Regions from separate parts of the Rothia koreensis genome, predicted to be linked through region 2. Evidence: predicted binding sites of a transcription regulator. Region 2 holds the regulator's gene; each other region holds the start of a gene.
The links. The regulator HrcA, encoded in region 2, represses chaperone genes, less so after heat shock. The targets are predictions, from matches to a motif close to TTNGCACTCGNNNNNNNCGAGTGCNAA.

Region 1: groES (co-chaperone GroES) is a predicted target of HrcA. The motif match lies at 5,455-5,481, and genes of this name have one in related genera.
Region 3: groL (chaperonin GroEL) is a predicted target of HrcA. The motif match lies at 3,881-3,907, and genes of this name have one in related genera.

The regions. Positions count from the first base shown of each region.
Region 1 covers NZ_CP197643.1:1,336,383-1,343,661, reverse strand. Annotated here, with positions in the region: gene ACTSLZ_RS05925 (acyltransferase family protein) at 1-626, opposite strand, end outside; gene ACTSLZ_RS05920 (acyltransferase family protein) at 805-2,937, opposite strand; gene groL (chaperonin GroEL) at 3,422-5,011, opposite strand; gene groES (co-chaperone GroES) at 5,064-5,360, opposite strand; gene ACTSLZ_RS05905 (THUMP-like domain-containing protein) at 5,594-6,862, shown strand; gene ACTSLZ_RS05900 (glutamate--cysteine ligase) at 6,983-7,279, shown strand, end outside.
Region 2 covers NZ_CP197643.1:1,892,824-1,900,102, reverse strand. Annotated here, with positions in the region: gene hemW (radical SAM family heme chaperone HemW) at 1-701, shown strand, start outside; gene ACTSLZ_RS08450 (DUF4870 domain-containing protein) at 735-1,151, opposite strand; gene ACTSLZ_RS08445 (DUF3097 family protein) at 1,293-2,156, opposite strand; gene hrcA (heat-inducible transcriptional repressor HrcA) at 2,359-3,372, shown strand; gene dnaJ (molecular chaperone DnaJ) at 3,439-4,569, shown strand; gene ACTSLZ_RS08430 (16S rRNA (uracil(1498)-N(3))-methyltransferase) at 4,579-5,346, shown strand; gene ACTSLZ_RS08425 (GerMN domain-containing protein) at 5,354-6,271, opposite strand; gene ACTSLZ_RS08420 (PhoH family protein) at 6,499-7,279, shown strand, end outside.
Region 3 covers NZ_CP197643.1:1,073,051-1,080,329, reverse strand. Annotated here, with positions in the region: gene rlmC (23S rRNA (uracil(747)-C(5))-methyltransferase RlmC) at 1-547, opposite strand, end outside; gene ACTSLZ_RS04665 (MFS transporter) at 610-1,827, opposite strand; gene groL (chaperonin GroEL) at 2,058-3,695, opposite strand; gene ACTSLZ_RS04655 (LytR C-terminal domain-containing protein) at 4,086-4,814, opposite strand; gene ACTSLZ_RS04650 (DUF3263 domain-containing protein) at 4,921-5,133, opposite strand; gene ACTSLZ_RS04645 (uracil-DNA glycosylase) at 5,183-5,863, shown strand; gene ACTSLZ_RS04640 (threonine/serine ThrE exporter family protein) at 5,882-7,279, opposite strand, start outside.

The sequences.
Region 1 (7,279 bases), 560 kb from region 2:
AACAAAATAACTACGAACATCAGGGCCAGGATCCTGCGGGCCCGAGCCTGCAGGCGACGAACCATGAGGCTCGTCAGGCAGAACAGCAACGGCCAGACCAGGAAGATCTGGCCCTGGATCGAGAGGGACCAGAAATGGCGGAAGGGCGAGGCCGCCTCGGAGTCCGAGGCGTAGTAATCCACCGCGTGCCTGATCGAGTACCAGTTCTCGCCATAGAAGAGGACGGCGAAGGCCTCCCGGATGGCCGGGACCCACCGATCGGCCCCAAGGAAGAGTCTCGACCCGAGCAGGGTCAGAACAACGGTCACCACGGCCAACGGGACGATGCGTTTGAAGACATGCACCCAGTACCGGGTCACCTCGTGCCACCCCAGTGCGGCGCCCCTCTGAATGCGGCCCACGAAGGACGTGGTCATGAGGAACGCGGAAATGAGCAGAAAAACGTCCACGCCGCCGGACACCCGCCCGAACCAGACGTGGTAGACGGCGACCAGCACGACGGCGAAGGCCCGCAATCCCTGAATCTCGGGGCGGAACCCGCGCTTGCGGAGCGTTGTGTTCTGTTGGCGCGGGGTACGTCGGTGCCACGGCGCGGTGGACCCCTTGACTTGCCTGGGCGAGGGCACGGTTTTTCCTCAGTTCGGTGCGATTGCAAACCCGCAAGGATTTGCACGACTGATGCTCCTCCCCGGAAGGGAGGCGCTGGACAGGTGAATTGTACTCGCCGGTCCGGAAATTCCGTAGTTGCGGCCGCACCCGAAGCCCGCGAGGCTTCCGGCGCGGCCGCAAATAGTCGTACTCAGGTCAGGAGGGTTGCCCGCCCGCCTGCGCCATCGCATCCTCGGAAACCTGCGCAGCGTCGTCGTACCTCTGGTCGAAGAACTTCTGCATGCTGCGCACGTAGGTGGCCGTCAGATGGTTGTCGTCGATGTAGGTGTAAATATTGCCCACCGCGGGCGGGCAGGCCCCGTCGGGGCACACCAGATCGTCCATGTCCAACGACCCGTAACCGGGGATCTCCGTGCGCCACGCGGACGTCGGGTCCTCGGTCCCGGCCGTCGCGTGCGGGAAGGTGCAGTCCTCGAAGCTGTTCTTGTTCTCGCATTCCGTGTGGGACTGCGCAAAGCGTGCGTTGTCCCTGATGCCGATGACGCCGACGCCTTCGCTCGTCCACTTGCGCACTTGGTCCTCGGTGCCCTCGCGGATGCCTTCGGCGGCGCCGTCATAGCTGGAGAAGGTGGACTGGATGACCAGGTTGTCCGGGTGCCAGTCCTGGATGGCGTCCTCCGCCTGCGGGAGCCATTCCTGGCACGCACCCGAGAACCAGTTGTCCTGCGTGCTCGTGAAGAAGCAGCCGGGGTGTCGCACGAAGGTCAGGTCCCAGTTGTCGTCCTGGGCCTTCTGCTTCAGAGCGGTCATCCACTGTTCCGTGTGACTGTTGCCCACCGCGACGACGTGCTTGCTCGGATGGTCCTGCTTGACCACCCGGTAGCACTCTCCCCCGGAGAGGCCGTGCATGTCCTTCTTGAAGTCCTTGTCCTTGTCGCACTGTTGCCCCAGACCGTTGACCTCGGCGAAGTCGTTGCTCCGGGTCAGTGCGGTCGGAAGCAGCCCAGGATTGTCGTCGCCCTTGTAGGTGTAATCCGGATCAAGGATCTCGGCGCCCGGGTTGTTCTTGTCGGCGTTGGCCTCGATCTTGTGGGTCACGTAGGCGATGCGCGCCTGCCACGCCAGAACGGATCCGACCCCGAGAGCGATGCACCCGAGAATCACCACACCAGCACGCCACCGCTTGGTTTCGGCCCACTTCCACTTGCGGATGGGGGTATCGACCAACTTCGTCAGCACGTACGCCAGGCCGATGGAGAGCGCCAGGAGCACGACGCCGGAGAAGAACCCGGCCTTCTCCCGTCCCGTGATGGTCAGATAGAACACCAGCAGCGGCCAGTGGACGAGGTACAGGCCGTAGGAGTTGGAGCCGAGCCAGACCAGCGGCTTCCACTTGAGCAGGCGATCGGCTCCCCACTTGGTGGTGGACTGCCCGCAAATGATGATGAAGCTCGCAGCCAGTGTGGGCCACAGGGCGATGAAGCCAGGGAATTGGCCCTCGACGTCCAGGAGGGCGCCGCAGGTCAGAATGGCCAGCAGGCCGACCCAGTTCAGGATCGCGGCCACGCCGGTGCGAACACGGATCCAGGGAAGCACGATGGCCGCCAAAGAACCCATCGCGAATTCCCAGAGCCTGGCGAAGGTGTTGAAGTAGGCCGCGGTCTGGTTCGAGTACGTGTAGTAGACCGAGAAAGCGAATGAGGTCACAAAGACGACGGCGAAGATGGTCGCCAGAACCGGCCGGACCTTGGTCCCCATCTTGCGGACCAGAAGGCTGCCGAGCGCGAAGAGCAGAGGCCACATGATGAAGATCTGGCCCTGGATGGACAGGGACCAGAAATGCCTCAGTGGCGAGGCTGCACCCGAGTCCGACGCGTAGTAGTCCACGGCGTTCACGATCGAGAACCAGTTCTCGTAATAGAACGTCACGGAGAATGCTTCGTGCATGATCGACAGCCATCGATCCGGAGACATGAACAGCCGGGTCAGCACCAGGGAACCCGCCACGATGATCGCGACAAGCGGCATGATGCGCTTGAAGACGTGGAACCAGTACTTGGTCAGTTCCGTCCAGCCGATGCGGACTCCGCGCTCGATCTTGCCCGTGAAGGACAGGGTCATCAGAAACGCGGAAATCATCAGGAAGACGTCGACGCCGCCGGACACCCGGCCGAACCAGATGTGGTAGATCGCCACCAGGAGCACGGCAAAGGCGCGCAGTCCCTGGATTTCGGGGCGGAAAGCCCTCTTTCTGCGAGGTGCGGCCTCTGGGGCCTGGCCGCCTTCCGGGGGCGGGACCTGTCCTGTCGTCCCGTTCGATTCAGTCATTCAAGATCCTGTGTCGGCCTCGGCAGAGGCGGTGTTCTTGTTGATTCGTGCGATGCCAGCGATCGGTATCGGTTTGCGGGTCGGCCCGTAGCCCAGCGCTCGGTCACGGACGTCCGTGGAGCGGATACGAGCGACCCGCGGGCAGACACGAGTTTTCATCCTATTCGTCTGGCGCGCAAAATTTTGTACCCGTGCTCAGGCTCGCCACTCGGGTCCCTCGAGGAGACCCGAGAACGTGTCACGTGCCACCGTCCGACGCCGGAACGTCCGCCCTCAGGGTGGACTCCAGCGTCGGCCAACGACCCGCGTCACGCGCCGCGCGGCACGCGCCACGCGGCGACGAACCCGAGCATTTCGCCATCGCGAGATGGCCAGAAGAGACGATACATTGCATTGCAACTAAATCGTGGCATGACCCCTCACACACAGGAACGCCCCCGCGCTCTCACAGAGAGCACGGGGGCGTTGGGGTGAGGACCCGAAATCAGGCCTCTTCCTCTTCCTCCGGCTTGTCGACAACCAGAGTTTCCGTGGTCAGGACCATCGAAGCGATGGACGCCGCGTTCTCGAGCGCGGAACGAGTGACCTTGACCGGGTCGATGACGCCGGCCTTGATCAGGTCCTCGTACTCTCCGGTCACGGCGTTGTACCCCTGGCCGGCGTCGAGGCTCTGGACGCGAGACGCGACCACGTAGCCGTCCTCCCCGGCATTGTCGGCAATCCAGCGCAAGGGCTGCACGAGGGAGCGTCGAACGATGTCGACCGCCGTCCGCGCGCCCTCGGTCTGGAGCCCCAGGTCCGAATCGAGCGCCTTGGCCGCGTGGACCAGGGCAGATCCGCCACCGGCGACGATGCCTTCTTCGAGCGCGGCCCGGGTCGAGGACACGGCGTCCTCGATACGGTGCTTGCGCTCCTTGGCCTCGACCTCGGTCGCAGCTCCGACCTTGATCACGGATACGCCGCCGGACAGCTTGGCCAGGCGCTCCTTGAGCTTTTCGCGATCCCATTCGGAATCCACGCGCTCGATCTCGGAGCGGATCTGTGCCACGCGCTCGGCGACGTCATCGGCGGAGCCGTTGCCGTCCACGATGGTCGTGTTGTCCTTGGTCACCGTGACGCGGCGGGCCTGCCCGAGCTGCTCGAGGGTCACGGAATCCAGGGTGATTCCCAGCTCGCTCGTGATGACCTCTCCGCCCGTCAGGACCGCCAGGTCCTGCATGATGGCCTTGCGACGGTCGCCGAAGCCGGGTGCCTTGAGGGCCACCACGTTCAGGTTTCCGCGGAGCTTGTTGACCACCAGGGTGGACAGGGCCTCGCCGTCGACGTCCTCGGCGATGATGGTCAGCGGCTTCTTCGCCTGAACAACCTTTTCCAACAGGGGCATGAGGTCGGCGATGGCCGAAATCTTGCCCTGATAGATCAGGATGGCCGAGTCCTCGAGGACAGCTTCCTGCCGTTCGGCATCGGTCACGAACGACGGCGACAGGTAGCCCTTGTCGAACTGCATGCCTTCGGTCACGGACAGCTCGATCTCGGTCGAGGAGCCGTCCTCGATGGTGATGACGCCGTCCTTGCCGACCTTCTCGAATGCTTCCGCAAGGAGCTCGCCGATCTGCTCGGACTGGGCCGAAATAGCAGCAACGTGCGCGACCTCGGCGCCCTCGACCTCGCGGGCGTTCTCGAGCAGACGCTCGGACACGGCCTTGACGGCCGCCTCGATGCCCGCGCGGATTTCGCTCGGTGCCGCACCGGCGGCCACGTTGCGCAGGCCCTCGTTGACGAAGGCCTGAGCGAGAACGGTAGCAGTCGTCGTGCCGTCACCTGCCACGTCGTTGGTCTTGGTGGCGACTTCCTTGGCCAGCTGCGCGCCGAGGTTCTCGTACGGATCGTCAAGCTCGACTTCGCGGGCGATCGTGACGCCGTCGTTGGTGATCGTGGGAGCGCCCCACTGCTTGTCCAGAACGACGTTGCGACCGCGGGGTCCGAGAGTCACCTTGACCGTGTTGGCGAGCTTGTCCACGCCGGCCATGAGGGCCTTGCGGGCTGCGTCGTCGAATTCCAACTGTTTTGCCATGAACTACATGACTCCTTACACAGGTCTAGAAAAGTGCGGGTTCGCCGAAGTCTTACTTCTCGACGACGGCCAGCACGTCACGTGCCGAGAGCACGAGGAATTCTTCGCCCGAGTACTTGACCTCGGTTCCGCCGTACTTGGAGTAGATGACGACGTCGCCTTCCTGGACGTCGACGGGGACGCGGTTGCCCTTGTCATCGACACGACCGGGGCCAACCGCCACGACCTTGCCCTCCTGGGGCTTTTCCTTGGCGGTGTCCGGGATGACCAGGCCGGATGCGGTGGTCTGCTCAGCCTCCATGGGCTGAACGACGATACGGTCCTCGAGAGGCTTGATGGAGACGGACATGAGTGACCTTCTTCCTTGGATGGATCAATTCTTGGCGTGAGCCGTGAAGGGCGTGCCAACCGTCGTCGCGGTGCCGATTGAGCGCCAGGCCCATTTAGCACCCTGACTGCCAGAGTGCTAAACATGACTCTATTCGGAGGGTTAGCAGAGGGTCAAGACGAGTGCCAGGTTTCGCCCTCAGCGGTAAGGATGACGCCGACCGGGGTGGCGCTGACGGCCGATACAGTGGTCGCGTGACGCATTCATTCACCCCCGATCAGCTCTCCGCCCTGGACCGGATGGAATACCGCGAAAGCGACGCACTGGCCCTCTCGAGCTCCCTCCGCAAACGAGGCTTCACTCCGGAGCAGACCTCCGACATGCTGACCCAGGCCAAACTCCGGGTGCAGGCCCGGTCCAAGTTCGGGGAGGACGCCCAGCGCATGCTGTTCACCCGTTCCGGGTTGGAACAGGCCACGCGCCGTGCCGTCTCGCTGTGGCACGCCCGAAGGTTTCGGGACGCCGACGCCGGGCCGGTCGCCGACCTGGGCTGCGGCATCGGGGCGGACTCGGCAGCCTTTCTCAGCGAAGGTCTCCCGGTGATGTCCTACGACATCGATCCCGATACCGCGTCGATGGCCCGGCACAACCTTTCCGTCCACCATGAGTCGGAGGTTCGCGTGGGTGACGTGACCGAGCTCGATCCCGCGTCGCTCCGCACCCAGGACGGCACGGCGATCCGTTCGCTGTGGCTCGATCCCGCGCGTCGGGACACCACGGACGGCCAGGTTTCCCGCCTGTTCGATCCGGAGGCCTTCGCGCCTCCCTTCTCCGTGATACGTCGCTGGGCCGAGACGGGAATGCCCATGGGCGTCAAAATGGGCCCCGGGATGGATCGGTCCGAGATTCCCGAGAATGCCGAGGCCGAGTGGGTCAGTTGTGGGGGCGACGTCGTCGAGGTCGTTCTGTGGTTCAACGCGCTCGCCCGCCCTGGTGTCAAGCGTTCCGCGACCCTGCTCGGCGCGGATCCGCTGGAACCGGACGTCCTGGCCCAGTACACGTCGGATTCCGGATTCGGGCAGGACGCCGGGGAGGCTCCTCCCGTCGGTCCCCCGGCTGATTTCCTCTACGAGCCCGACGGCGCGGTCATTCGGGCCGGCCTCGTTGACCAGCTGGTGTCCCAGGTCGGAGGTCACCTCCTCGACCCCCGGATCGCCTATTTTGCTTCTGACCGGTGCGAAGACCTGGCCGGAGCCACCTGCTGGGTCGTCGACGAAATTCTGCCGATGGGCACGAAAGCGCTCAGAACCTGGGTCCGGGAGAACGGAATCACGGGTCTGACCATCAAGAAGCGAGGGGTCGACGTCGTCCCGGAAACGTTGCGACGTCAGTTGCTCGCCGGGAACTCTTCGAAAAAGAAGAAGCCGGCCGGCAATCACCACGCGACGCTCATCCTCACTCGGTGGGAGTCCCCCGACTCGGAGCACCGAGCGGCCTTCGTGGTTCGCCGCGCGCACCCGTGACACCGCGCCGGGGCAGGCCTTGGATTCCGCGTGAAGCCGCGTGTCGTCCGGGCGATATACGCTGCACCGTTCGCCGCCCTCCCCGCTAAGATGAATTGACCCCGACACGGGAGGACCACCATGATCACTTTTTCCAGCTCCGGTCAGTCGAGCCTCGGCGTCGAATGGGAAATTGCCCTCGCCGACAGGGAATCGGGCGATCTCCTTCCGGCAGCCGCCGAGCTCATCCGGGCCCTGGAGTCCTCCCACCCGGAATTCATTGATCCCGAGGGCCTCGCGCCGCAGATCACGCGGGAGTACCTGTCCAATACCGTCGAGGCGGTCACGGGCGTGTGCCCCACGGTCGCCGATGCGATGGACCAGCTCACTCGGCTGGCCGATGCACTCCGCGCGGAAGCGGATCCCCTGGGAGTCGAC
Region 2 (7,279 bases):
TGCCCAAGGTCGTCGGCTGGGCCCGTGAGATCGGCCTCGAGGTCTCCGTGGATCTGATTTCCGGTGCCCCGGGCGAGACCCTCGACGAATGGCAGACGTCGGTCGAAGCGGCGATCAGTTACCGGCCGGATCACATTTCCGCTTATTCACTCATCGTGGAGCCCGGGACCAAGCTGGCAGCACAGATAGCGCGCGGCGTCCACACCCCGGTCGACGACGACCAGAAGGCCGACATGTACCTGTTGGCCAGCCGCCTGTTCGAGGAGGCCGGTTACGGCTGGTACGAGGTCTCGAACTGGGCTGCGTCCGTGGAGAAACGTTCCGCCCACAACCTCGCGTACTGGCACAACCAGGACTGGTGGGGTATCGGGCCGGGCGCACACTCCCACGTCAACGGGACCCGGTGGTGGAATGTCAAGCATCCCGTGCCGTACGCGCAACGTCTGCGTGATCGGTCCTCGCCGGCTGCGGCCCGAGAGATTCTCGACGAGGACACGCGCTACATGGAGGACGTCATGCTGGCTGCCAGGATTCGGGACGGCCTGCCCCTGAACCGGTTGAGAGCTGAGGGCAGAGACAGGACGCCTTGGCTCGCGCAACAGGGTCTGATCGACCCGCAGGCGCTCAATGACGACGTCGTTCGCCTCACCCTCGAGGGCCGTCTGTTGGGCGACGCCGTGGTCCGAGAGCTCACTGCATGAAAGGTCTCGGTGCCCCGGCGGGGCACCGGCCTGTCAGCGCCTCCGGTGCGAGAACCAGTCGAAGGTGCGCGTGTTGTACTTGTACTGGTAGGGGTTCCCCCTGTTGACCCGGATGCCCGCAATGAGCGAGAACACGGCGAGGTAGACCCAGACGAGCGCGGCGATCAGGCCGAAGATCCAGCCGATGCCGGGCAGGACCGACAGCCCGACACTGACAACGATGATCACCGACGGCAGCAACGTGAAGTTCAGTGCCTCGCGCGCTTCCTGGGCCGTGAAACGGCCGCGGGTGCGCAACGTCGAGTAGATGATGGCGGCCGGAATGCACCCGATGACCCCGCCGAAATGGGCCATCGTGGCCATCGAGCGGTCATCCTTGACGCTCAGGGGCTCCGGGTTCGCGGACACACCCTCGAACGGTGGCTTCTTATCAGTGGAAGTGATCGTCAAAACCTCGCCTTGTCTTTCGGGCAGATACATGCGTGTCGGGGACACGCACTCAAATATTACCGGCTGGTCGCCGCAAAAGGGGATGCATTCCCCCAAACAATGTCACGGAAGTCGTTTCCGGGCCAAGGGGACCTCGGCGCCTCAATGCTCGGGCGCCGCCGTCAGGAAGTCGATGATGTGCTCGACCGGCCCCAGGATCCCCGGATCGAGGTCGGCGTAGGTGTTCACGCTCGCGAGGATCTTTTTCCACGCTCTGGCCCGCTGTGCAGGTGTCTCGTGGGGCCAACCGATGCGACGCAGGATTCCGGTCTTCCAGTCTTCGCCGCGAGGCACGGACGGCCACTCGCGCAGGCCCACCGCCTTGGGCTTGACCGATTCCCACACGTCCACGTAGGGATGACCCACGAACAGCACATTCCCCTGGGCCCCGGCCAGTTTCATGGCTTGGTCGGCCAACCGCGACTCCTTGCTTCCCTCGACCAGATGGTCCGCCAGGATTCCGAGGCGTCTTTGAGGGGAGGGCGCGAATTCTTCGATGATTTCTTCGACGTGGTCCAGGCCGTGCATGGGCTCGACGACGATGCCTTCGATCCTGAGATCGTCTCCCCAGACCTTCTCGATTAGCTCGGCGTCGTGGAGCCCCTCGACCAGCATGCGGGAAGCCCGCGCCGTACGGGCTTTGGCCCCGGGCACCGCCACCGAACCGGACCGGGTGCGCCCCGGCGTCGTCGTCTTCTTCGGCCGCGGGACCACCAGACGCACCGGCTCGCCTTCATACAGGAACCCGTCACCGAGCGGAAAGGACCGTACGGCGCCGTGCCGGTCCTCGAGGCCGACGACGCGCTGACCGCCCACGGACTGCAGGGACACCGCCGCACCCACCCAGCCGGATTGGACCTCTTCGATGACCATTCCCTGCCTGACCTCGAGATCCCGCGGCTCAGGGGGACGGTGGCTCAACCCCGCGCTGCCGAGGTCCTGGGGCCCCCATCCGTAGCGGTCCATGCGCTTCTCCTTGTGTGATGACGGTCCTGGATCGAGGACATAGGTACCGACCCAATATAGTCGCTCCGCCGAGAGCTGAGCACGCCGGAAGCGTTTTCCGACGGCGGTTTCGCGGCGTAGACTTAGCAGTCGAGCGCGGAGAGTGCCAGTGCACATGGCCCTCCGCCACCATGACCAGGACGAGCCAGTAGGGAGAGAGACCGTGAATCAGCCGCGCCGGCTCGACGTCCTGAGCGCGATCGTCGAGGACTACGTCCATTCGCGGGAGCCCGTCGGCTCCAAAGCATTAGTCGATCGGCATCGGCTCGGCGTCTCCAGCGCTACCGTTCGCAATGACATGGCAGCCCTGGAAGAAGCGGGCATGATCATGGCGCCCCATGCGAGTGCCGGGAGGATCCCCACCGACAAGGGATACCGGGCATTCGTCGACCAGATCGCGTCGGTCAAACCGCTGTCCGTGGCGGAACGTCGTGCGATCTCGAGCTTCCTGGATTCCTCCGACGACGTCGACCAGATGATGGAGAAGACGGTCAGGCTGTTGTCGCAGCTGACCCGCCAAGTTGCTCTCGTCCAGTATCCGACCAGGACCGGTGCCCGCGTTCGTCACCTGGAGCTGGTGACCATGGCGCCGAAATTCGTTCTCGTCGTGATGATCACCACTCGTGGCGGAGTCGGGCAGCGTGTGGTCGAGGTCCCGGAGGACCTGACTGAGGAAACGCTCAAGACCATGCGCGCGCAGTTCCTCGACGCCATCCTGGACCAACCCGTCGGCGAACTCGAGGAAGCACTGGTCCCGGCCGTGACCAGATGTGAGCCGATGCACCAGAAATCCGCCGCGATCCTGGCCGGAATGGTGACTATCCTGGGTCGGAACGAACAGGAGGAAAGGCTGCTCATGGCAGGCACCTCCTATCTGGCCGAATCCACCGAGGACTTCAATCGCAACATCGCCCCGATCCTCGATGTCCTGGAAGAACAGGTCGTGATGTTGCGGTTGCTCTCCGAGATCGACGACGACGCCCGTGGCGTCTCCGTGAGGATCGGGAGGGAAAACGCGGAAAGCCCATTGTCGGACGCGTCGGTGGTGGCCACCGGGTACGGGCCGCAACTTGCCTCGAAATTGGGCGTCGTCGGACCGACTCGCATGGATTATCCGGGAACAATGTCCGCGGTGAGGGCCGTCGCGCGGTACCTCTCCCGCATCCTGCACGAATAAATCGGCACGCACAGCCGTTGACGAATTGGAACCCACGCGGTGCCCACCGCAGATCAAGGAAGTTCAGTGAGCGACCACTACCAGACCCTCGGCGTCTCCAGGGACGCCAGCCCGGAAGAGATCAAAAAGGCGTATCGCAAGAAGGCGAGAACGCTCCACCCGGACGTGAACCCCTCGCCGGAGGCCGCTGAGGAATTCAAGCGGGTCTCGCACGCCCATGACGTTCTCTCCGACCCGGACAAGCGACGCGTCTACGACGCGACCGGAAACGAGAACGGAAACAATACCGGCTTCGGCGGCGGATTCCCGGGCAGCGGATTCGGATTCTCGGACATCTTCGAGACCTTCTTCCAGGGCGCCGGTGGCGCCCGGGGACCGGAGAGCAGGGTCCGTCAGGGTCAGGACGCACTGATCAACGTTCGGGTCAGCCTCCGCGATGCCGTGTTCGGAACCGAGAAGGAGGTCACGGTGGACACCGCCGTGACGTGCACGCTGTGCGAGGGCCAGGGAACCGAGAAGGGGACCGAGCCCGAGACCTGCGACGTCTGCCACGGCCAGGGGCACATTCAGCGCCAGGTCCAGTCCATTCTGGGCAACGTGGTCACCACCGCCGAATGCCCGAGCTGCCGCGGTTTCGGAACCGTCATCAAGCATCCTTGCCCCGAGTGCTACGGCGAGGGACGCGTTCGCCAGCGCAAGCCCCTGACCCTCAAGATTCCGGCGGGCGTCGCGACCGGCACCCGCATCCGTCTGGGAGGCCAAGGCGAGGCCGGAACGGGTGGCGGGCCGAATGGCGACCTCTACGTCGAACTGCGGGTCAACCCGGACGAAACCTTCACCCGCGAGGGCGACGACCTCCACGCCACGATGACGGTGCCCATGACCGCGGCCGCCCTCGGCACGACCATCAGCCTCGAGACCTTCGACGGCCCTCAGGACGTCACGGTCAAGCCCGGTACGCAGACCGGCCAGACCACTACGCTCCGCGACCTGGGCGTGACCAAGTTGCGCGGCAACGGCCGCGGCAACGTCGTGGTGCACTTCGACGTCGAGACCCCGTCGAAGTTGAACGACGAACAGCGCGAGCTTCTGAAGCGGCTGGCCGAGTTGCGTGGGGAGGACGACGCCGTCGGCGAGACTCTGCAGAACACCGGCCAGGGGTTCTTCTCCCGCCTGCGCGACCGCTTCCAGGACTAGAGGCACGCCGTGACGCATCCGGTTTTCTACATCGATCCCGAGTCCCTCGTGGCCTTGGCCCCGGGGGACCGGTTCGAGCTGACGGGAGACGAAGGCCATCACGCCAAGACGGTCAAACGACTCGGGGCGGGCGAGGCCCTCGACCTGGTCGACGGCGAGGGGCGGCGCATCGTCGGTACCGTGAGCGAGATCCTCCAGGACGGACTCGCGATCACCGTCGAGGAGGGACCCGAACGGGACCCGCGGAGTCCGGTGATTCTCGTACAGGCCCTCGCCAAGGGCGACCGGGATCTGATGGCCGTGGAAATGGCGACCGAGCTGGGCGTCCGAGCCATTGTCCCGTGGCAGGCAGACCGCAGCATCGTGAGGTGGAAACAGGACCGCGCCGCCAAGGCACACGCGAAATGGGCCAAGACCACGAAGGCCGCCGCGAAGCAGGCCCGGCGTTCGCTGGTACCTGATGTCGACCACCTGGTCTCGACCGCCCAGTTGGCGCGGGCCGTCGGTCCCGAGGACTCGATGATCGTTCTCCACGAGCAGGCCGGGCAGAGTCTTCTCGCTGTATTGGACGACCTGCAGGTCTCGCGCGGCTTCTCAGGAGACGGACGTTTGTTCGTCGTCGTCGGCCCGGAAGGTGGGATCGGTCCGGAAGAACTTCGGAGCCTCGAATCCGTCGGTGCCCGAACCGCAGTTCTGGGTCACGACGTCCTGAGGAGCTCCACGGCCGGGGCGGCGGCGATCGCGGTGATCAACGCCGTGACCGGCCTGTGGCAGTGACAGCCGTCTACTTGTTGACCGTGAACTGGTGGTCGTCGTAGAGACTGACCTCCTGATCCGATACGGCCAGCCCGGGGTCCTTGAGGTCCTCGGTCTTGATGTAGATCCGGATCGTGTAGTCTCCCTCGGCCAGGTTTCGGCTGAACTGAATCTCCTGGAGCCCGGAGTCGTCGCCGGAGAGATCTTCCGATCCTGCCGCGACTTCGGAACCATTCTTGCGGATGTCCCAGTAGACCCGGGACGCCACATTGGTGGCCACCATTTTGACCGTGGTCGTGGTGCCGAATACGGAATTCTGCTCCGGATCGATGATCCACAGCGGGGCCGCGACGGCTTCGTCCCTGACGACGGTCTGGCCCAGCGTCTGATTTCCGAATTTGTATCCGCGGTGCCCGTCGACCAGCACGATGACCTTGGTGCTGGGCCCGGCATCCGAGATTCCGCCCACGGCGGCTGAGGCGGTCGCGGTGTACACCAGTTGCTGCACGGCCAGGTTGGCCTCGTCGGCAGATATCGAGTGGTCGAAGGCGTCGGAGGACAGGTCCAGCGTCAGGGTTCCGTCCTTCGACATGGAGGATCCGACCGAGCTCGCGGGATTCCATGGGTTGTGGTAGTCGGGGTCGCGAGGCTGGACCCGTGTCAGCATGGACACCGCGGTCGCCACGACGTCGCCCCTCGACGCGGCGTCGTCCGCCTTGTAGTCGTGATATTCCCGGTAGAGGAACGAGGATTTGCCGGTGGCGCCGATCCAGTACAGCGGAACCTTGAGGGCCGACGGCGAGGCCTCCGAGGTCGGGGACGCCGATTCTTCGGACTCACCCACCTGGTTCGCGGCATCGAGCAAACCACAACCGCTCAGCACACTGGGGAGCACGAAGAGGCCCGCGACAACCCCGGCGGCGGGGCGCCATGCGCGTGAGATCATGTCCTCGGCCTCCAGATCAGGTCGCGGCCTCTGGGCCGCGGGGTCCGTGGGTCCAGTCTACGGTGTCGGGTGGTATCCGGGTGGCCTCGGTGTGTTCCGAGCCCGTCGCTCAGCTGTCAGAGGAGACTCGTGGTGACCCTGACTCGGGACCGGTAGTCTGGAACAATCACCGGATCCCCAGCACGGCGGGTTCGCAACCCTTTGAAGGAGAGGTTATTCCGCATTTGATGACAGCATCCACACCAGGTTCTTCTCGCCCCCTGTCCGTTTCGAGGAGTTACACGTTCCGAAGCCGAGAGTCGATGGTGGAGGTCCTCGGACCGCAGGATTCGTCGTTGCTGATCATCGAGCAGTCCTTCACGGAGGTCTCCGTGGCGGCCAAGGAACTCGACGTCGTTGTCACCGGCCCCTCGGCGCAGGTCGACCTGGTCATTCGGCTCTTCGAGGAATTGGAGGTCCTGTCTTCCCAGGAAGGTGTGATCAGTGCTGAGGTCGTCAAACGACTGGTGGACTTGCTGATCAAGAACATGTCGGCGGCCTCTCCGAGCATGACCCAGAACATTCTTTCTTCTCGCGGACGCAAGATCCGACCGAAGACCCTCAACCAGTCCAAGTACGTCGAGGCCATCGACTCGAACACCATCGTCTTCGGCATCGGGCCTGCGGGCACGGGCAAGACGTATTTGGCCATGGCCAAGGCCGTGCAGGCCCTTCAGTCGAAAGAAGTCAACCGCATCATCCTCACCCGTCCGGCCGTGGAAGCGGGGGAGAACCTCGGGTTCCTGCCGGGCAGTCTCAATGAGAAGATCGACCCCTACCTCCGGCCGCTCTACGATGCGCTGCACGACATGATGGAACCCGAATCCATCCCGCGCCTGATGGAGGCCGGAACCATTGAGGTGGCACCCCTGGCGTACATGCGTGGTCGCACCCTGAATGATGCGTTCGTGATCCTGGACGAGGCCCAGAACACCACGGCCGAGCAGATGAAGATGTTCCTGACGCGCC
Region 3 (7,279 bases), 820 kb from region 2:
CCTCGCCTTCGACGAGAGCTTTGTGTTCGCGCAGAATGTTCGCACTGACCACTCGGACGTGCGGAAGAGCGTGCCGCAGGTCTGCCATGGCGCGGCGTATCGGGACCACCAGCTTCTTGCTCCGCAGTACGAAGCGGATCATGACCTCCCCGTCGGGTGAAACCGTCACCAAGATGTTCTTGAGCTCACCCCGCCGCGAAGGCACGTCGTAGGGCGTCAGGCCGTGGGACCGAATGAGGGCTTTGAGGACGGGCATGCATTGCAGGACCGGCTCGGGGTAGAGCCCGCACTCGGACAGGTCGATGCCGCGCCCTCCTCGGTCGAGGATTCCCAGCATCGGCCGGTCCACGGTACCCGAAACGACCATCTTGGCCTTGTTCCTGAAACCGGATTCGGCGCTCCCCATGGGGGCTGGCCAATCGACTCCCTCGAATTCGGCCAACAATGTCTCGACGTGATTCTGTTTGTCCTGAAGTTGGGTGCGGTACGGGACCCCCATCAGGGAACAGGACCGGCAGGCGCCGGCGTCGAAATCATCGCATTGCATGGTGACCCCATGGTATCCCGCGAAACCGAGTCCCCGGCTCCGGGTCAGAGGTCGGCTCCGGGTCAGAGGTCGGCACTCGTGGCTCCTTGTCGCGAATACCGGAGCGCTTTCTCCCCTGCCGACCCCAGGAGCAGTGCGCAGGTCAGCCAGATGGCTCCGGCGGGTCCCACGGGCGCGACGACGGCGCCGGCCACCAGCGGGATGAGGACCTGCCCCACCCTGTTGCCGGTCAGGCGAACCGCGAGCGCAGGAGATCTCCATGTGGTCGGAACGGATTTGATGATCATCGTCATCGTCAGAGGCTGTGCGAGTCCGATGAAGAAGCCCCCGATCAGGAGCAGCACGAGGGCCGCGGGAATCACGGACATGACGGGTGGTACGGCGGCGACCGTGAGGGAACCCAGCACGAGGGAAACCAGCACCAGTTGTGTCCTGTTCCACCGGGCGGACAGGACGGAGATCATCGATCGGGACACGATCGAGGCCAGGCTGCGGGCGGCCAGGAGGATACCGACCCAGACGGGAGCGACGCCGTGCTGTTCGCCGACGAGCGGAAGGAAGGAGGTCAGGATGTCCATGATCGAGAGCATGGCCAAGGACGCCAGGATGTGTGAGGCGACTCCGGGTGTCCGCAGGATCCTCGTGGTGGTGGCCTTCGAGGCGGGCTCCGTTGTCTCCGGGGCGTCCCCTGTGTCGGCAGCCTGTGACGGCGAGGCCCCGGTCTGGGCCCGCGAGGTGGTCTTCACCACGGGAAGGAGCATGAAAACAATCGAGACCAGGGCGCACCCGGCACCGATCCACGAGGCGATCGCAATGTCATTGAGCCTCTGTGCTTCGCTCGGGTCGGCGTGGAGCCCCAGAACCCAGCCACCGATCAGCGGCCCGACGAGCTGACCGGCAGACAGCCCCGCGGTAGTCCAGCCGAATCCCTGGTCCAGGCCGGGGTCGGACGCGTACCTGGAGACCGCTGACTGTGAGCCGATTTGGGAGACGAGGTGCCCCATGCCGAAGACGAGACTGGCGCACGCGATGGTTCCCACGCCATCGACGACGGCGAGCATCGCGGTGCCTACCGCGATGAGGAGTCCGCCCCCGAGCACAAGGAGCCTCAATCTTTTGATCCTCTGGGCCAGCCGTCCCATGGCGATCGCGGCAAATACGGGGACAATCGCGTAAGCAGAGGTCACCAGACCAATCGTGAATGGTGGCGCGCCGAGGGCTATGAGCTTGTAGCTCATCTGCGGCCTGGCGATGTTGAGGCCCGTTTGGGAGAAGAACATGAAGGCACCAGCGCCCACAACCAGGCCTTGCTCTTCGTGTTCCCCACCCGTCGTCCCAACTCCTCGAAGGATTTTTTCCGGTTGCCCACCTTACTCCGACCGGCCGAACATGACGCATCGACGTCATTCTCACGCCCCGGTAGGCCCGGAATGCAACAGAAAGGCCCCGCACGAGTCGAACTCGTGCGGGGCTTCGGAGGCTGCCGGGCATGTGCCCGGAGGGCCGATGACTACATCATGCCGCCCATGCCGCCCATTCCGTCCATGCCCTCGGCACCGGCACCGCCGGCGTTCTTCTCGGGCTTGTCGGCGACGACGGCCTCGGTGGTCAGGAACAGTCCGGCAATGGATGCAGCGTTCTGCAGTGCCGAGCGGGTCACCTTGACCGGGTCGTTGATGCCCGCGGTCATGAGGTCCTCGTAGTCCCCGGTTGCAGCGTTCAGGCCGTAGCCCTGCTCGAGTCCACGAACCTTGTCCGCCACGACTCCGGGCTCGAGGCCGGCGTTCGTTGCGATCTGCTTGAGCGGAGCGTCCACGGCCACCTTGACGATGTTCGCGCCAGTAGCTTCGTCCCCTTCAAGGCTGAGGGAATCGAAAGCACGAACACCGGCCTGGATGAGTGCCACGCCGCCGCCGGAGACGATGCCTTCTTCCACTGCCGCCTTGGCGTTGCGGACTGCATCCTCGATGCGGTGCTTGCGCTCCTTGAGCTCGACCTCGGTCGCGGCACCAGCCTTGAGCACGGCCACACCGCCGGCAAGCTTCGCCAGGCGCTCCTGCAGCTTCTCACGGTCGTAGTCCGAATCGGTGTTGGCGATCTCGGCGCGGATCTGGGCCACACGGCCCTCGATCTCCTCGGCGGAACCCGCGCCATCGACGATCGTGGTCTCGTCCTTGGTCACGACCACCTTGCGGGCCTGGCCCAGCAGGTCGAGGGTTGCGGTCTCGAGGGAGAGACCAACCTCTTCGGTGATGACCTGGCCGCCGGTCAGGACGGCGATATCGGCCAGCTGAGCCTTGCGACGGTCGCCGAAGCCCGGTGCCTTGACGGCCGCGGACTTGATGGAGCCGCGCATCTTGTTCAGGACCAGGAGTGCCAGGGCCTCGCCCTCGACGTCCTCGGCAATGATCAGCAGCGGCTTGCCGGACTGCATGACCTTCTCCAGCACGGGGACCAGGTCCTTCACGTTGGAGATCTTGGAGTTGACGATGAGGATGTAGGGATCCTCGAGGACCGCTTCCTGGCGGTCGGCGTCGGTCACGAAGTAACCGGAGAGGAAGCCCTTGTCGAAGCGCATACCTTCGGTCAGCTCGAGGTCGAGCCCGAAGGTGTTCGACTCCTCGACAGTGATGACGCCTTCCTTGCCGACCTTCTCCATCGCCTGCGCGATGAGCTTGCCGATCTCGGGGTCACCGGCCGAGATCGAAGCGGTGGCCGCGATCTCTTCCTCGGTCTCGATCTCCTTGGCGGAGGAGAGCAATTCCTTGGTCACGGCCTCGACGGCCTTTTCGATGCCGCGCTTGAGAGACAGCGGATCCGCGCCTGCCGCAACGTTGCGGAGGCCCTCGCGGACCAGGGCCTGGGCCAGGACGGTCGCGGTGGTCGTGCCGTCACCCGCGATGTCGTCGGTCTTCTTGGCGACTTCCTTGACGAGCTCGGCGCCGATCTTCTCGTACGCATCTTCCAGCTCGATCTCACGTGCGATGGAAACGCCGTCGTTGGTGATCGTGGGGGCACCCCACTTTTTCTCCAGCACAACGTTGCGACCGCGGGGCCCAAGCGTGACCTTGACCGCGTCGGCAAGGGTGTTCAGGCCCTTCTCGAGTCCGCGCCGTGCCTCTTCATCAAAAGCAATCAGTTTTGCCATGGTGGCTTACGTCCCTCCTGGACGGTAGACGGATACATCAGCCACGGTGCCCGCGACGGACGGCTGGTGACCAGACCACGCTCTGGGCGACCTGCTCCCACACCTCACCGTGGTGACTGTGTCTTTGCCCATCGATCCGCGACGCCTGCCGCCCGGCCGACAATCGGCCGGCCCAAGCGACGTGTTTAGCAGTCGAGGTGGATGAGTGCTAAGTCCAATCTTGGCACTCGGCGACGGAGAGTGCAAACGTTCTCCACAGACGGCAACGGCTCTTCGCTCACAGCACATCCGTAGGATCGGCCGCCGCAAGCACCGCTCGCCGTCCCTCCGATGCGTCGTGCCGATAGCAGGAACGCAAGCGGCCACGAGGTGCCGAACCGTGACGATCTACTACTGGCCCGGAATCCCGGAGTCCTGACCGATACCGCTGCCGTCTTGGCCCGCTGTCCCGGAGTCCTGGCCCAGTCCTCCGGAATCCTGGCCCAATCCTCCGGCGTCCTGTCCCGCGCTTCCGGCCCCCTGGTCGGCGTTCTCGCCGCCCTGGCCGGATTCCGCGGAGGTTCCGCCGTCATCTGAGAGAACGACCACGACGTCGTAGCCGGAGTCGGTAGCCGGTTTGACGTTGTCGATGTCCAGCTTGTCGGCTACCGCTTTGGCCTGGTCCTCATGGCCGTCGGTGAAGAAGACCACGGTGGCCTCCTGGGAGGGGCCGTCCCAGTTGCTGACATCGGAGACCTTCCAACCGGCGTCGGTCAGGGTCGACGCGGCATTGGTCGCCGTGCCTTCCGCCGCGCCTTGGTTGTACACCGCGAGCGACGTCGAAGAATCGGGTTCGGTCTCGGACGAATCCGCGTTTTCCCCGCCCTTCGAGGATGAAGAGTCCGAGGAAGAGTGACTGCTCGAGGACGACTTCGTGGCGCTCGCCGACTCGGGCGAGGCAAGTTTCGGGGAGAGCAGGAAGAACACGCCGCCCAGAACGAGCGCGCAGACGCCGGCGACGATCAGGGCCGCGAGATGCTTGTAGCCGCGAGTTTTCTCGGGCACCTCGCCGCGGTATGCGCCGCGCCGTGGCGAGTCCGCGGGGACGTCGTCGAATTCATCGTGTTCGTACTCGGCCATCAGTGTCCTCGTCGTTTTCGGGGTTGCGTACGCTCGGCCGCGCATCGGTCAAGCATCCACAATATCCGGCCCGGCTGGTCAAATTCTGCACGTGCAACGAAGATCGTCAGAGATCCCGCCGTTGCCTGAGTCTCCGGGTCAGCGCCGGCTCCTCCCGAATGGCGCGCACATCGTCGATCAGGCGGTTGAGGCGCATGTAGTATTCGGTCGCCGGCATGTCGAGTTCCCGGCGCACGGCACGCTCCTTGGCGCCCGGATACCTCCAGGTTCTCTTCTCCATCTCAAGGATGGCGCGCTCGGCTTCGGTCAGGGACTCCACGAGGATAGTCTAGGGACCACCGTCGTCGTACACGAACCAGGGAGCAACTGTGGGCGCTCAGCCGCTGTCCGAGATCATGGCCTGTGACTGGGCCGAGGCCCTCGAACCCGTCGAGCCGACGATTCGACGCATGGGCGATTTCCTGCGGGCCGAGCATTCCGCGGGGCACCGCACCTTTCCGGCTGCCGGCCAGGTGTTCCGCGCTTTCCAGGAGCCCATGGATTCGGTCAAGGTCCTCATCATCGGTCAGGATCCGTACCCGACACCGGGTCATGCGATGGGGCTCTCCTTCTCCGTCCAGCCCCACGTGCGTCCGTTGCCCCGCTCCTTGGGAAATATCTACAAGGAGCTGGAAGCGGACCTCGGAATCCCACCCGCCCGGCACGGGGACCTGACCGCGTGGTCGCGCCAGGGAGTCATGCTCCTCAACCGGTGCCTTTCGGTGCGCGAGGGCGAGGCCGGTTCCCACAGGAACCAGGGATGGGAATCCGTCACCGACGCCGCCATCCAAGCTCTGGGCGCACGCCACAAGCCTCTCGTCGCGATCCTGTGGGGCAGGGACGCCCGGAACGCGGGTGCCCAACTGGGTCCGGACGTACCGAAGATCGAGTCCGTGCACCCTTCTCCCCTGTCCGCATCCAGAGGTTTCTTCGGATCGCGGCCCTTCAGCACGGCCAACCAGCATCTGGAGTCCCTGGGGCTCGAACCGGTCGATTGGCGCATCCAGTAACTCTCGACGACGCCGGCTTCAGTTGCCCAGCGGCTCCGGCTGTTGTCTCCTCCTACGGACAAGCCTTCGCCTGACTTGCGGATCCTTGCTCATCAGTGGACGCATCAGATAATTGCCGAGGACGACTGCCGCGGCCATGGACATGATGATCGCCCCGGCGTTGAGCATGGGGATGATCCCGGTGACCGGGTCGATATTGACCGTCAGCGTGTACATCCCACGGAAAATGGTCAGTCCGGGGAGCAAGAACGTCAGCCCGGGAACGGCGATGACGACCTGCGGGATGACCCGACGCTGTGCAATGAGCGCGGACGCGGAGCCCACGCCGATCGCGCCGAGCATCGAGATCATGCGTCCGCCCGCACCGAGCCAACCGAACAGGTGGTAAACCATCAGGCCACAGAAAGCGCTGAATACCCCGTAGAGAATATGTTCGGGTTTCACCTGGACCGTCACGGCGATCAGAGCGGTAGCAATGAGCATGAAGATGATATTCACCAACGGTTGCGCTCCGGAGAAGATCACGCTGTCCACCTTGATCTCCTCGAATCCGGCATAGCTGGTGATCGAGATGGCGATCGCGATGCCGACGATCAGCCCGAGGAACGACAACCCCGTGGCGACCAGCCTCCCGGCCGAGGTCACGGGGAACCCGTTGATCGCGTCCTGAATGGTCGAGACCAGGGTCAGCGTGGGCAGGAGCATAATCAGCCCGGACGCGACAATGTGTGGTGGCGAAATGGGGGCACCGATGGCCCACAGCGCCATCGCGATGAGCGTGACCACGGCGGAACACGCGGCCATGGTGAAGAAGGAAGGAATCCTCCACGAAGCCAGTTTCCCAGCAATCACCTGGACGAGCGCGAACGTCACGAAGGAGACGATGGCGCCAGGCCAGGTGCCGCCGATACCGATCGTCAGGACCGCGGCCGCGAGAGAGTTGCAGAGGCTCACCAGCCAGCGCGGATAAGGCTTGGGCTTGGACAGGATACGGTTGAGCCGCGCTTCCGCCTCGGACCGGGACAGTTCACCGTTGGTGATCGTCTTGACCAGGCGGTGGGTCTCGGTCAGCCCGGCGTAATTGTCGGACCAGGACCGGACCACACGAACCACGGTGTGGCTGAAGACGCCGCCATTCTCGTCCGTCGCTTCATTCGCATCCGAGTGGATTCCGTACTCGGAGATGTAGTTGATGATCACCGACTGGTTGGTGATGTCGATGTCGACGTCCTCGACGCCGTAGGTCGCGCACGTCGCGACGATGGCCGTCTCGACGTCGCGGGAATCGGCGCCGAAGTGGAACATGGTCTCCGCCATGCGCAACGCGAAATTGAGCGTTTTGCGGGCCTCGGTATTCTCCTTGCGGCGTCGAGGGTTGGCGAAGGGCGAGTTCGCGAGTCTTTCGACCACCCTCAT